DNA from 2 places in the Massilia sp. DD77 genome. Region 2 is predicted to be linked to the other one. Evidence: predicted binding sites of a transcription regulator. Region 2 holds the regulator's gene; the other holds the start of a gene.

Region 1 (5,370 bases), on a different contig from region 2:
AGCAAGCGGCATGCGTCGAGCAGCAGACTGAAATTTAGCATCAACAATTACCTCATCAACGATGTTGACGATAGTAAAAGCTCTTTGCTTTTCTAACAAGCAATTGCTGAACGCAAACTTAAATTTAGCAGCAGAAAAAGACAAAGCGCCGGTCCGTGTTGCGTCAACAACACGTCCCGGCCTCAATCCACTGAACCAGCCAGTGAACCAAGCATGGCTTTGCCACCTTCCGGAAGGCGGGCGGAGTCTAGCATATTCAATATGAAAAAGGTTTACTTATGGCAATGCCTATCATTCCTTGGATCGGCGGTAAGCGTCGCTTAGCCGACCACCTCATTCCCCAGTTTCCGCCTCATAAATGCTACGTCGAGGTCTTTGCCGGTGGCGCTGCGCTGTACTTCATGCGGCCACCGGCAGAGGTTGAGGTCATCAACGACATCAATGGCGAGCTGGTCCGCCTTTACCGTGTTGTCCAGAACCACCTGGAGGAGTTCGTGCGTCACTTCAAGTACGCGCTCGCTAGTCGTGATGTCTATAAATGGCACCAAGCCACGCCGCCGGAGACCCTGACCGATATCCAGCGCGCCGTGCGCTTCTTCTATTTGCAGCAGCATGCGTTCGGAGGCAAGGTGGATGGACAGACTTGGGGGACAGCGACTACGGTGCCGCCTGTGAATCTCCTGCGCCTCGAAGAAAACCTGTCCACCGCTCATCTGAGACTTGCTGGAACGTACATCGAGAATATGGACTGGCACAAGCTGATGGAGCGCTATGACCGGCCGCATACTCTGTTCTACCTTGACCCGCCGTATTGGGAAACGGAGGGGTACGGCGTCGATTTCGGCCTTGAGCAGTACGAGAGGATGGCTGAGCTGCTCACTCGCCTGAAGGGTAGGGCCATCATTAGTCTGAATGATCACCCTGAGATTCGCCGCATCTTTGCTCGCTTCCAAATGGATACGGTCCCGATTACCTATAACGTGGGCGGCGGCGGTAAAGCTGTAGACCGCTCGGAAGTGATCATTTACAGCTGGGATCGAACTGCGGACCCAGTCGGGCTGTTCTAGACCAGCTAAGAGTGCAGACGTCTGCACTCTTTAGCACCGTTTGCTACACTGTATAAAAATACAGGGCTACCACGATGCGTTTCAGATCACCACTTTCTAAAGCGGATTTGCAGGCAATCCAGGACCGCAGCCGCGAGTCAGCGGATGTTCGACTGCTGCTGTGGGAGATTGCGAGACTTCGAAGCGTGGTCCTCTACGCCGACCAGTTGCAGCGAATGCTAACTACACTGCCGGGCCAGCAAGGAGAAATACTGGAGGCGCTACGTGCGCAACTGCTTGAAGAGCCATGCGTGAAGGAGTTTCCACGACTACCCCCACAGGTGTAGAAGCGCTCATGTCCCATTTTAGGGGCATGAGTACATTGTTATCGAAGTTCTGCATCGATGCTGTATGCGTACCGATAGGGGCTCTTCGGGCGTCGGATATTTTGAATCGCGAAATCGGATGGCTTCCAACTTATGACTGAACCTAGCGCGGCCGCACCGACTATCGCAGCCGTGGCCGGAAGACTAAGGTTATATCTTTCTCCCGCTAGGTATGCTGCCCAGCCGGATGAGATCGCTTTCATTGGCTCGAAGGACACTGAGGAATTAAGCGATCCTAGTCTCACGGGCCACTGCCATTCTCGGCCAAGTTGCACTAAATTAGCGCACGCGGCATCAACTTCCCGCAGCTGGCTGATGAGCTTCTCGGTAGGTTCCTCGCTTGCCTCAATTTCTGCAGTCAACTTTTCGAAGTGTGTACGGAGCAACATAAGTTCATCGCGCCGGCGTTCCTTGAACTCTAAAATCTCCGCTAGCGGTATGTCGACGTCCGGGATTGGAATAGCTCGATGAAGCTCAAGTAAAGTACTTCGCGGTTCCGAGAAATCTTTAAATGCTGGGTGAAACGACATTGACCGCTCACTCCAGGAGAGCGCCCATTGTCCCGGTTGGACCGTGTCCAGCTCTTCAAACACCGATGTATGGGCATGCAGTATTCGATTGCTAGCGTGACCCTCACTCGGCTTTGGTACAGGCCGAGATAGGACGCCAACTTCTTCCAAGAACAATGAGTCAGAACTGCCGGCAATTTCCAGCAGCGGGTTTGTCGGCCATGCCAACTTGTCCCAATACATGAGGGAAAAACGTAGCTCTTCTGCATCGAGATCACTAGACTTCAAGTGCACTGCTTCGCCCAAGAGCTCTATGGGGTTCGAGATTACCAACCCACGCATAGTGTCCGAAGAAGTTTTTGCAGGCGATTCTTCTGCAGGTTTCCCATAGTTCGGATCGTGCTTTTTTCTCCAGCTCGACTGCCCCATTATTTCTCCTCTTAAGTAGTTACAACAGTTGTACTACTTCAGTTGCTCAATGTCAAAATATCAAGCAATTTGAGCGTAGGTTACGGCGTAGGTTTTGAGTCGATGTTCGATTGCTCATAGCGGAACGTACCGATGCATCATCGGGGTGTGTTTTTCGGTTGCGCTGTGCTTGAGGGCGGCGGCGTTGATCTCAGTGGGGGCGTTCATGTTGTCGAATTCGGTACGGCAAAGCAGGTGCAAGGCCAAGGCTTGCCATTTTACCGTGTTCGACTCGGCCGGACGCTGCAAAAATCGCATCCTGGTTTGCATGGCGGCGAAGCGTCGGATGTCGAAATTCCTTACACTCAATTGTTCTAGCGGAACTAATGTTGACTCAAGTAATTGATTTGACTGGAATTCGTTGCATTGGTGCGATTATTGCTTACAAGCTAGTATCGACTAGGAGAACACCCATGAAACACACGATCATCAAGCTCTTCGGCGCGCTGGCGCTGACCCTTGGTGTGGCCAACGCACAGGCTGGCGTCGTCGCGAACGACAGCACCTACGGGCTGTTCGACAACACCAACGGCCTCCGCTATCTGGACGTGACCAGCCACGGCAGCATCGCCGACCTGAACATCCTGGTGTCCTTCGCCAAGTGCGACAACCCGGTGCTGGGCGCGGCAGGCGGCGCCTGCATCGGCACCGGCACGCCCTACGAAAACGAGATCGTCCTGCGCCTGACCAGCCCGGGCGGCGTGACGGTCGACCTGGTATCGCAGGGCACCTACACCCAGGGCAGCGTCGGCGCCGGCCAGGTGCCGCTGACCTTCGACGACGAAGGCGCCGTGCGCGGTTCGCAGGTACAAGCGGGCAGCTTCCGTCCGGTCGGCATGCTGAGCGACTTCGACAAGCTGGACATGTTCGGCCTGTGGACGCTGTATATCGGCGATACCAACCGCCAGGATCCGCTGGAATACTATTCCTCGCAGCTGATCGTCACCACCAGCGGCGCGGACGATCCGGCCCCGGTGCCTGAACCGGCTTCGCTGGGCCTGCTGGCCCTCGGCCTGGCGGGACTGGCCGCGGCGCGCCGCCGCAACGCTTAAGCGAAACCGGCGCGGCCTTCCATCGCCACGCGGTCCTTGCACAGGGCCGCGAATTCTCCCTCGGCGCCGCCTGCAATCAGCACGAGCTCTTCCCCAAGCGCTACCGGGCTGCGGAAGCGGCACCGGACCGATTCCACAGTCCGCCCCGACGCCTGCTGCAATAAAGCGCAGGCTTTCGCCATGCTGTGCGCGCCGTGGATGATGGGCGCGCGCATGCCCATCAGGCGCGCCGACCATTGCCACAAATGGATTGGATTCCAGTCGCCCGACAGCGCCGCATAGCGGCGGCCCGCGTCCCGCGCGAGTGTCCATCGGCCAAGGGGCTGGCCGGCCGGCGTCGCGGTGGCCGATGATTTGCCTTCAGCTTTGCTTCCACGCCTGACCAGGTAATTACTGCTACACGCAAACGCGAGCCGTTCGCCGTCGAAGGCGCGCGTCTCGAGCAGACAGTGAATCGCGCCGTTAGCCGCAGGCGCCTGCATGCTCACCTCGGTGCTGATCGCCAGCGGGCGAGCCGGATCGATCGGCCCGTGCATGGTGAGCGTGTTCTCGACATGGATCAGTCCTGGAATCTTGAACGGCGTGGGGCGGTCCAGCATCGTGGCCAGCTGGGCGCGCTGCGCCAGCAGATAGAGGAAGGGAAGGGGCAGGGCATCGCCCGCGAACCCGATGGCCGCATTATAGCGCCGCACATGGGCCAGGTCGATATTGGGTAGGCGGTAGGTGGCGCCGATGTCCGCGCCGGCACGGCGCGAGGGGCGTTTGAGCAGCGCGCGCAAGAGCATGCGCGGGCCGAGAGGAGGGAGCGGCGGATGAGTCATTCCGGAAGGATAACCCACCCGCCAGCGTCAAGCCATCAGGCGGCCTGCTTGGCCTCGCCGATGCGCTTGGCGATATGGGCCAGGGCCTCGTCGACCTGGTCGATCAGGATCAGGCACAGGTCGCCCGCTTCCAGCCGCTCCAGCGCGCGGTCGATGGCGACGAATTCGCCGTTGATTTCCTCGACGTGGGTGGTGCGGGTGGCGCCAACCAGGCCCTTGCGCAGCAGCGCGAGCACTTCGCCGTCGGCGCGGCCGCGCTGGCACTGGTCCTGGTAGAGCAGCACGTCGTCGAACACCTGGCCCAGGATCTCGGTCTGCTGCGAGATGTCCTGGTCGCGGCGGTCGCCGGCGCCGCTGATCACGACCGAGCGGCGCTTGGCCGGCATGCCTTGCACGGCGGTGCTCAGCGCGGCGATCGCGTCCGGGTTGTGGCCGTAGTCGGCGATCACGGTCGCGCCCTTGTACTCGAACACATTGAAGCGGCCGGGCGCGTTGTCGCTCTCGCCCACGAAGGTCTTCAGGCCGCCGCGGATCGATTCCCACGAGGTGCCCACCGCCCAGGCGGCGGCCACCGAGGCCATCACGTTCTCGACCTGGAAGCCGACCGCGCCGTTGCGGGTGATCGGCACCTCGCTCAGCGCGATGCGTTCCTGCTGCTTGCCCTGGGCGCAGACCAGGTGGCCGTCCTCGACGAAGACGACGCGGCGGCCCTGGGCGCGGTGCATCGACATGATCGGGTTGCCGATGTCCTGGGCGAAGAAGGTCACGTCGCCGCGGGTGACGTCGGCCATCGCGGCCACCACCGGGTCGGCGGCGTTCAGTACCGCCATGCCCTTGTCCGCCACGTTCTGCACGATCACGCGCTTGAGCACCGCCAGGTCCTCGAGCGTGGTGATGTAGTTCAGGCCCAGGTGGTCGCCCGCGCCGATGTTGGTGACCACCGCCACCTGGCAGCGGTCGAAAGCAAGGCCTTCGCGCAGCAGGCCGCCGCGCGCGGTCTCGAACACGGCCGCGTCGACGTCCGGGTGCAGCAGCACGTTGCGCGCGCTGCGCGGGCCGCTGCAGTCGCCGCTGTCGATGCGGCGGCC
Region 2 (5,370 bases):
CCGGCAAGCGTTTGATCGCTTGGTGGTTATGGTCTTTCAACATCTGCTTGTGTTTCAGAACCTGTCGATCCAGCTTGTCCATCAGCGTGTCGATTGCGGCATACAGGTCTTGGGCGACACTGGCCACGTGCAGGGTCTTGCCGGACACCTGGACATTGATTTCAGCTTTTTGCCTTTTTTCTTTTTCAGTGAGGTTGTCGACGGCAAGGAAGACGTGGGTGTCGATCACTTGATCGAAATGCCGGATGATGCGCTCGAGCTTATTCTGAACATATTCACGGATAGCGGGAGTCACTTCGAGATGGTGGCCACTGATTGTGAGGTTCATACACACTCCTTTGAAAAGGCGCGCCGCCCAGGCACAAGGCGGGAGTGGGCAACGCTGTTACAAAGCTTTGCGGAGGCTGACGGGAGGGATCTTGAGCGCTTCACGGTATTTGGCGACCGTCCTGCGCGCAATGACCATGCCTTGTTCCCCGAGCATCTCCGCGATCTTGCTGTCGGATAAAGGATTCTTAGGGTCTTCTGCTCCTGTCAATTGCGCGATGAGAGCGCGGATCGCCGTCGAGGAGGCTTCTCCCCCCGCTTCGGTGGCGACATGGCTTCCGAAGAAGTATTTCAACTCGAACATGCCGTGCGGGGTCAGCATGTACTTCTGCGTTGTAACACGAGAAATTGTGCTTTCGTGTAGGCCTAGTGTATCAGCTATCTCACGTAAAACAAGGGGCCGCATGGCAACCGCGCCGTGGGAGAAAAAGTTCTTCTGTCGCTCGACAATGGCCTCGGCCACGCGCAGGATGGTATCGAAACGCTGGCGCATGTTCTTGATCAGCCACTTGGCTTCTTGCAACTGCGAATTCATCTGCCCTTCGCACTTGCCCTGCTTCATGAGCGAGGCGTAGAGGCTGTTCACGCGCAGGCGCGGCATCACATCCGGGTTCAGCATCACGGCCCAGCCGTTCTTGGCGCGGCGCACGATCACATCCGGTACCACGTAGTCTGACACGTTCGACGCGAAGGCCGCGCCCGGGTGAGGATTGCACTGGCGCACTACGGCCTGCACTTCGCGCAGGTCTTCGTCGTCGCAGTCCAGCGCCTTCTTGAGCTTGCTGTACTCGCGCTGGGCGAACCAGCTCAGGTAGCCTTCGACGATCTTCAGCGCCAGGCGCCGCGTCACCATCGGCACGCCCGGCATGCGGCGGATCTGCAGCGCCAGGCATTCTCCCGCGCTGCGCGCACCCACGCCCACCGGATCCAGGCTCTGCACCAATGCCAGGGCGCAGCGCAGCTCGTCCATGTCGATCTCGAGCTCTTCCGGCAGGCGGGCATGGATCTCGTCCAGCGGTTCTTCCAGGTAGCCGTTGTCGTCGAGCGCGTCGATCACCAGCTCGGCCAGCGCGCGGTCGCGCGCGGAGCAGCCGGTGACGCGGATCTGTTCCATCAGGTGCTCGCGCAGGTTGATGGCGCTCGCCTCCAGCTGCGGGCGGCCATCCTCGTCCTCGCCCCCGCCGGAGCCGCCGCCCGAGCCCCAGTCGGCGTCCGACGCGTCGCGTTCGGCGTCGCCGCCCTCGAAACCCTCGCCGGCTTCGCTGGATGCCGCGGGCGCGGCTTCGCCTTCCTGCGCCGGGGCGGCCGGCGCCGGCGCCTCGCCGTTGGGAGGCGCGTTGTTGATCGCGCCGTCGGCCAGCAGCCGCACCGAGCGGTCGAGCGGATCGTCCAGCCGTTCGAGCAAGGGGTTATCGGACAGGATCTGCTCGATCTCCTGGTGCAGTTCGAGCGTGGACAACTGCAACAGGCGGATCGACTGCTGCAGCTGGGGCGTCAGTGCAAGATGCTGCGATGTGCGGAGTTGCAGGGATTGTTTCATGTCTTCTACATGCGGAAGTGTTCGCCCAGGTAGACGCGGCGCACGGACTCATTCGCGATGATGTCGTCCGGCCGGCCCGAGGCCAGCACGGCCCCCTGGTTGATGATGTAGGCGCGATCGCAGATGCCGAGCGTCTCGCGGACATTGTGGTCGGTAATCAGGACACCGATCTTGCGCTCTTTCAGGAAGCGCACGATGCGCTGGATCTCGATCACGGCGATCGGGTCGACGCCCGCGAAGGGCTCGTCCAGCAGCACGAAGCGCGGGTTGGTGGCCAGCGCGCGCGCGATTTCCACGCGGCGGCGCTCGCCGCCCGAGAGCGACATGGCCGGGTTCTCGCGCAGCTTCTCGATCTGCAGGTCGGCCAGCAGGGTGTCGAGGCGTTCGCCGATCTGTTCCTTGCTCAGCGGCCGGCCGTCGACCTGCTGCAGCTCGAGCACCGCGCGGATGTTCTCCTCCACGGTCAGCTTGCGGAACACCGAGGCTTCCTGCGGCAGGTAGGACAGGCCCAGCACCGCGCGCCGGTGGATCGGCAGGCTCGAGATGTCGGTGCCGTTGATGTCGATCGAGCCGGCGTCTGAAGGCACCAGGCCGACGATCATGTAGAAGGACGTGGTCTTGCCGGCGCCGTTCGGGCCCAGCAGGCCGACCACCTCGCCGCACTCGACCTGCAGCGAGACGTCGCGCACCACCAGGCGCTTGCCGTAGCTCTTCTGCAGGCCCTTGACGATCAGGGTGCTGCCGCTGTCGCGTGCCTCCATCATTGCTTGCCCGCCGCGGGTGCCGCCGCCGGCGCCGGCGCGGCGCGCTTGGGCGCCAGGATCAGGGTGCCGCGTCCGCCGCCGACCTTGCTCTGGCCGCTGGCGTCGTTGCGCACGCTGGCGACTTCCTTGCGGTTGTCGTAGGAGATGAAGGGCGCATTGATCTCGTTGGTCACGCGCTTGCTCTCGAGTTCCTTGACCACGGCGTCCGAGAAAAGCTTGACCATCTCGATGCGTTCGTCGTATTCGATGCGCTGGGCCTGGCCTTCGACCCACAGGTCGGGGCCGCCGTCGCGCTTCTGGCGGAAGGTGGCGACCTTGCCCGGGTTCGCGGTCAGGGTCACGCTCATGTAGCCTTCCGGCGTTTCCTTGACCAGGGCGCGGTCCGACTTGAGCACCAGGGTGCCGCGGGTGACGACCACGTTGCCGGTCAGGATACGGGTCTGGGTGACCTCGTCGACGTCGAGCGAGTCGAAATTGATGACGGCCTGCTTGAGCGAATCGGCGCGCTCGGCGAAAGCCGGGAGCGACAGCAGGGAAAGGCAAAGGGCAGCGAGGTGTTTCTTCATCATGTTCTGGTCCTGGGTTGACGCGGCGCTGTCATGAACGGCCTATTGGCGCGCGCGTGGCGGATAGACGATCTGGCCGCGGCTGGCGATGTGCATCTTCTGGGTCGCGTTGTTGGCCACCATGCCGGTGCCGCGTACGCTGGAAGCGCCCAGCTGCATCTCGATCGGCTGATCGGTCTTGAGGATTTCTTCGTCCGGCAAGGCGGTGAGCGCCTGGGTGCGCACGCGCAGCGCTTCCGACCTGGCGGTGCGCGCACGCTGCAGGTCGACGTTGCCGAGCATGTCGACGCGGTGTTCCTGGTGATAAATGCGGGCGCGGTCGGCGGTGACCGTCATCGGCGGACGGCCCGGCTCGACACCGCGCAGCACCGGCTGCACCACGGTCGAGACGTCGCCCTCGGGGATATGGGTCAGGCGCTTGCCCGACACCACGTAGCTCGGCTGGCCGCCCTCGGTCATGCGCACGAAGGAGAAGTTCTCGACGATGTAGTCGGGCTCCGTCGGCGGCCCGCCAAGGCGCGCGCCGGCGTCGTCGCCGTCGAAGGCCTGCAGCAGCCAGAAGCTGCCGAAGGCGCAGAAGACCGCGATCATCATGATCGTCAGGAGCTTCCAGCGGTGCGCGGTGCGCTTGTTGTTCAGGTAGCCGACCATCGCATGCTCAGGCGAAGTAAGGCGCGAGCGCCTGTTCGTAGGTGCCCTGGGCGCGCATCACCAGGTCGCACACCTCGCGCACGGCGCCGCGGCCGCCCGCGTTGCGCGTCACGTAGTGGGCGCGGTGCTGGACTTCCGGGTGGCCCGAGGGCACGGTGACCGCGAAGCCCACGCGCGTGAACAGCGGCAGGTCGATCACGTCGTCGCCGATGTAGCCGCACTCTTCCGGCGTCACGCCGGTCTTGGCGAGCAGCTCGGCGAAGCCGATGCGCTTGTCGTGGAAGCCCTGCCAGACGTGGGTGATGCCCAGGTCGGCGGCGCGCTTGACCACGATCGGCGAGTTGCGCGCGCTGATGATGGCGGTCTGGACGCCGGTCTTGTTCAGCAGCTGGATGCCCAGGCCGTCCAGCACGTTAAAGGTCTTGGTGACTTCGCCGTCCGGGCCGTAGGTGAGGCTGCCGTCGGTGAGCACGCCGTCGACGTCGAAGATCATCACCTTGACGCGCGCGGCCCGTTCCATGTGTGCGAGCGGCAGCATCAGATCACCTTGGCGCGGGTCAGGTCGTGGATGTGCAGGGCGCCGACCAGGCGGTCGTCCGCGTCCACCACGAGCATCTGGTTGATGCGGAATTCCTCCATCACGGCGACGGCGTCCACCGCCAGCTGCTCCGGATGCACGCGGCGCGGGTTGGCGTGCATGACGTCGCGGATGGTGAGGTTCGAGAAGTCGTGCATGCGCTCGATCAGGCGGCGCAGGTCGCCGTCGGTGAACACGCCGATCGGGCGGTTGTCGGCGTCGACCACGGCGGTCATGCCCATGCCCTTCTGGGTGATCTCGAGCAGGGCCTTGGCCAGCGGCACCTCGGGCGCCACGACCGGGATCGCCGCCCCGCTGCGCATCACGTCGCGCACGTGGGTCAGCAGGCGGCGGCCCAGGGCGCCGCCCGGGTGCGACAGCGCGAAGTCTTCCTCGCGAAAGCCGCGCGCATCGAGCAGGGCCACGGCCAGGGCGTCGCCCATGGCCAGGGTGACGGTGGTGCTGGTGGTCGGGGCCAGGTTCAGCGGGCAGGCTTCCTTGTCCACCGCGATGTTCAGGTGGACCTCGGCCAGCAGCGCCAGGCGCGAGGCCGGCTTGCCGGTCAGGGCGATCACGTGGGTGCCCATGCGCTTGACCGCCGGCAGGATGTCGAGCAGCTCGCTCGACTCGCCCGAGTTCGAGATGGCGATGAAGACGTCGTTCGGCGTGACCATGCCCAGGTCGCCGTGGGCGGCCTCGCCCGGGTGGACGAACATGGCCGGGGTGCCGGTCGAGGCCAGGGTGGCGGCGATCTTGCGGGCGATGTGGCCCGATTTGCCCATGCCGGACACCACCACCCTGCCCTTGCAGGCGTACAGCAGGTCGGCGGCGCGCACGAAACTGTCGTCGTCGCCCAGGCGCGCATGCAGGGCGCGGATCGCGTCGGCCTCGATGGCCAGGGTCTCGCGGCCCAGTTCCAGGAGCCGGCGCGCCTGGCTCTCGTCA

The links. Region 2 encodes sigma-54, which starts transcription at its own class of promoters, with help from an activator protein. Its sites were predicted from a motif close to TGGCANGNAANCTGCTTT; they were not measured.
Region 1: V7778_RS16765 (PEP-CTERM sorting domain-containing protein) is a predicted target of sigma-54. The motif match lies at 2,777-2,794, and genes of this name have one in related genera.

Annotation. Positions count from the first base shown of each region.
Region 1 covers NZ_JBAMDH010000026.1:77,540-82,909, forward strand. The annotation lists gene V7778_RS16755 (DNA adenine methylase) at 279-1,067, shown strand; gene V7778_RS16760 (DUF6236 family protein) at 1,432-2,370, opposite strand; gene V7778_RS16765 (PEP-CTERM sorting domain-containing protein) at 2,823-3,461, shown strand; gene V7778_RS16770 (MaoC family dehydratase) at 3,458-4,246, opposite strand; gene cphA (cyanophycin synthetase) at 4,318-5,370, opposite strand, start outside.
Region 2 covers NZ_JBAMDH010000023.1:93,105-98,474, reverse strand. The annotation lists gene hpf (ribosome hibernation-promoting factor, HPF/YfiA family) at 1-328, opposite strand, end outside; gene V7778_RS15590 (RNA polymerase factor sigma-54) at 386-1,867, opposite strand; gene lptB (LPS export ABC transporter ATP-binding protein) at 1,873-2,628, opposite strand; gene lptA (lipopolysaccharide transport periplasmic protein LptA) at 2,628-3,200, opposite strand; gene lptC (LPS export ABC transporter periplasmic protein LptC) at 3,240-3,848, opposite strand; gene V7778_RS15570 (KdsC family phosphatase) at 3,856-4,386, opposite strand; gene V7778_RS15565 (KpsF/GutQ family sugar-phosphate isomerase) at 4,386-5,370, opposite strand, start outside.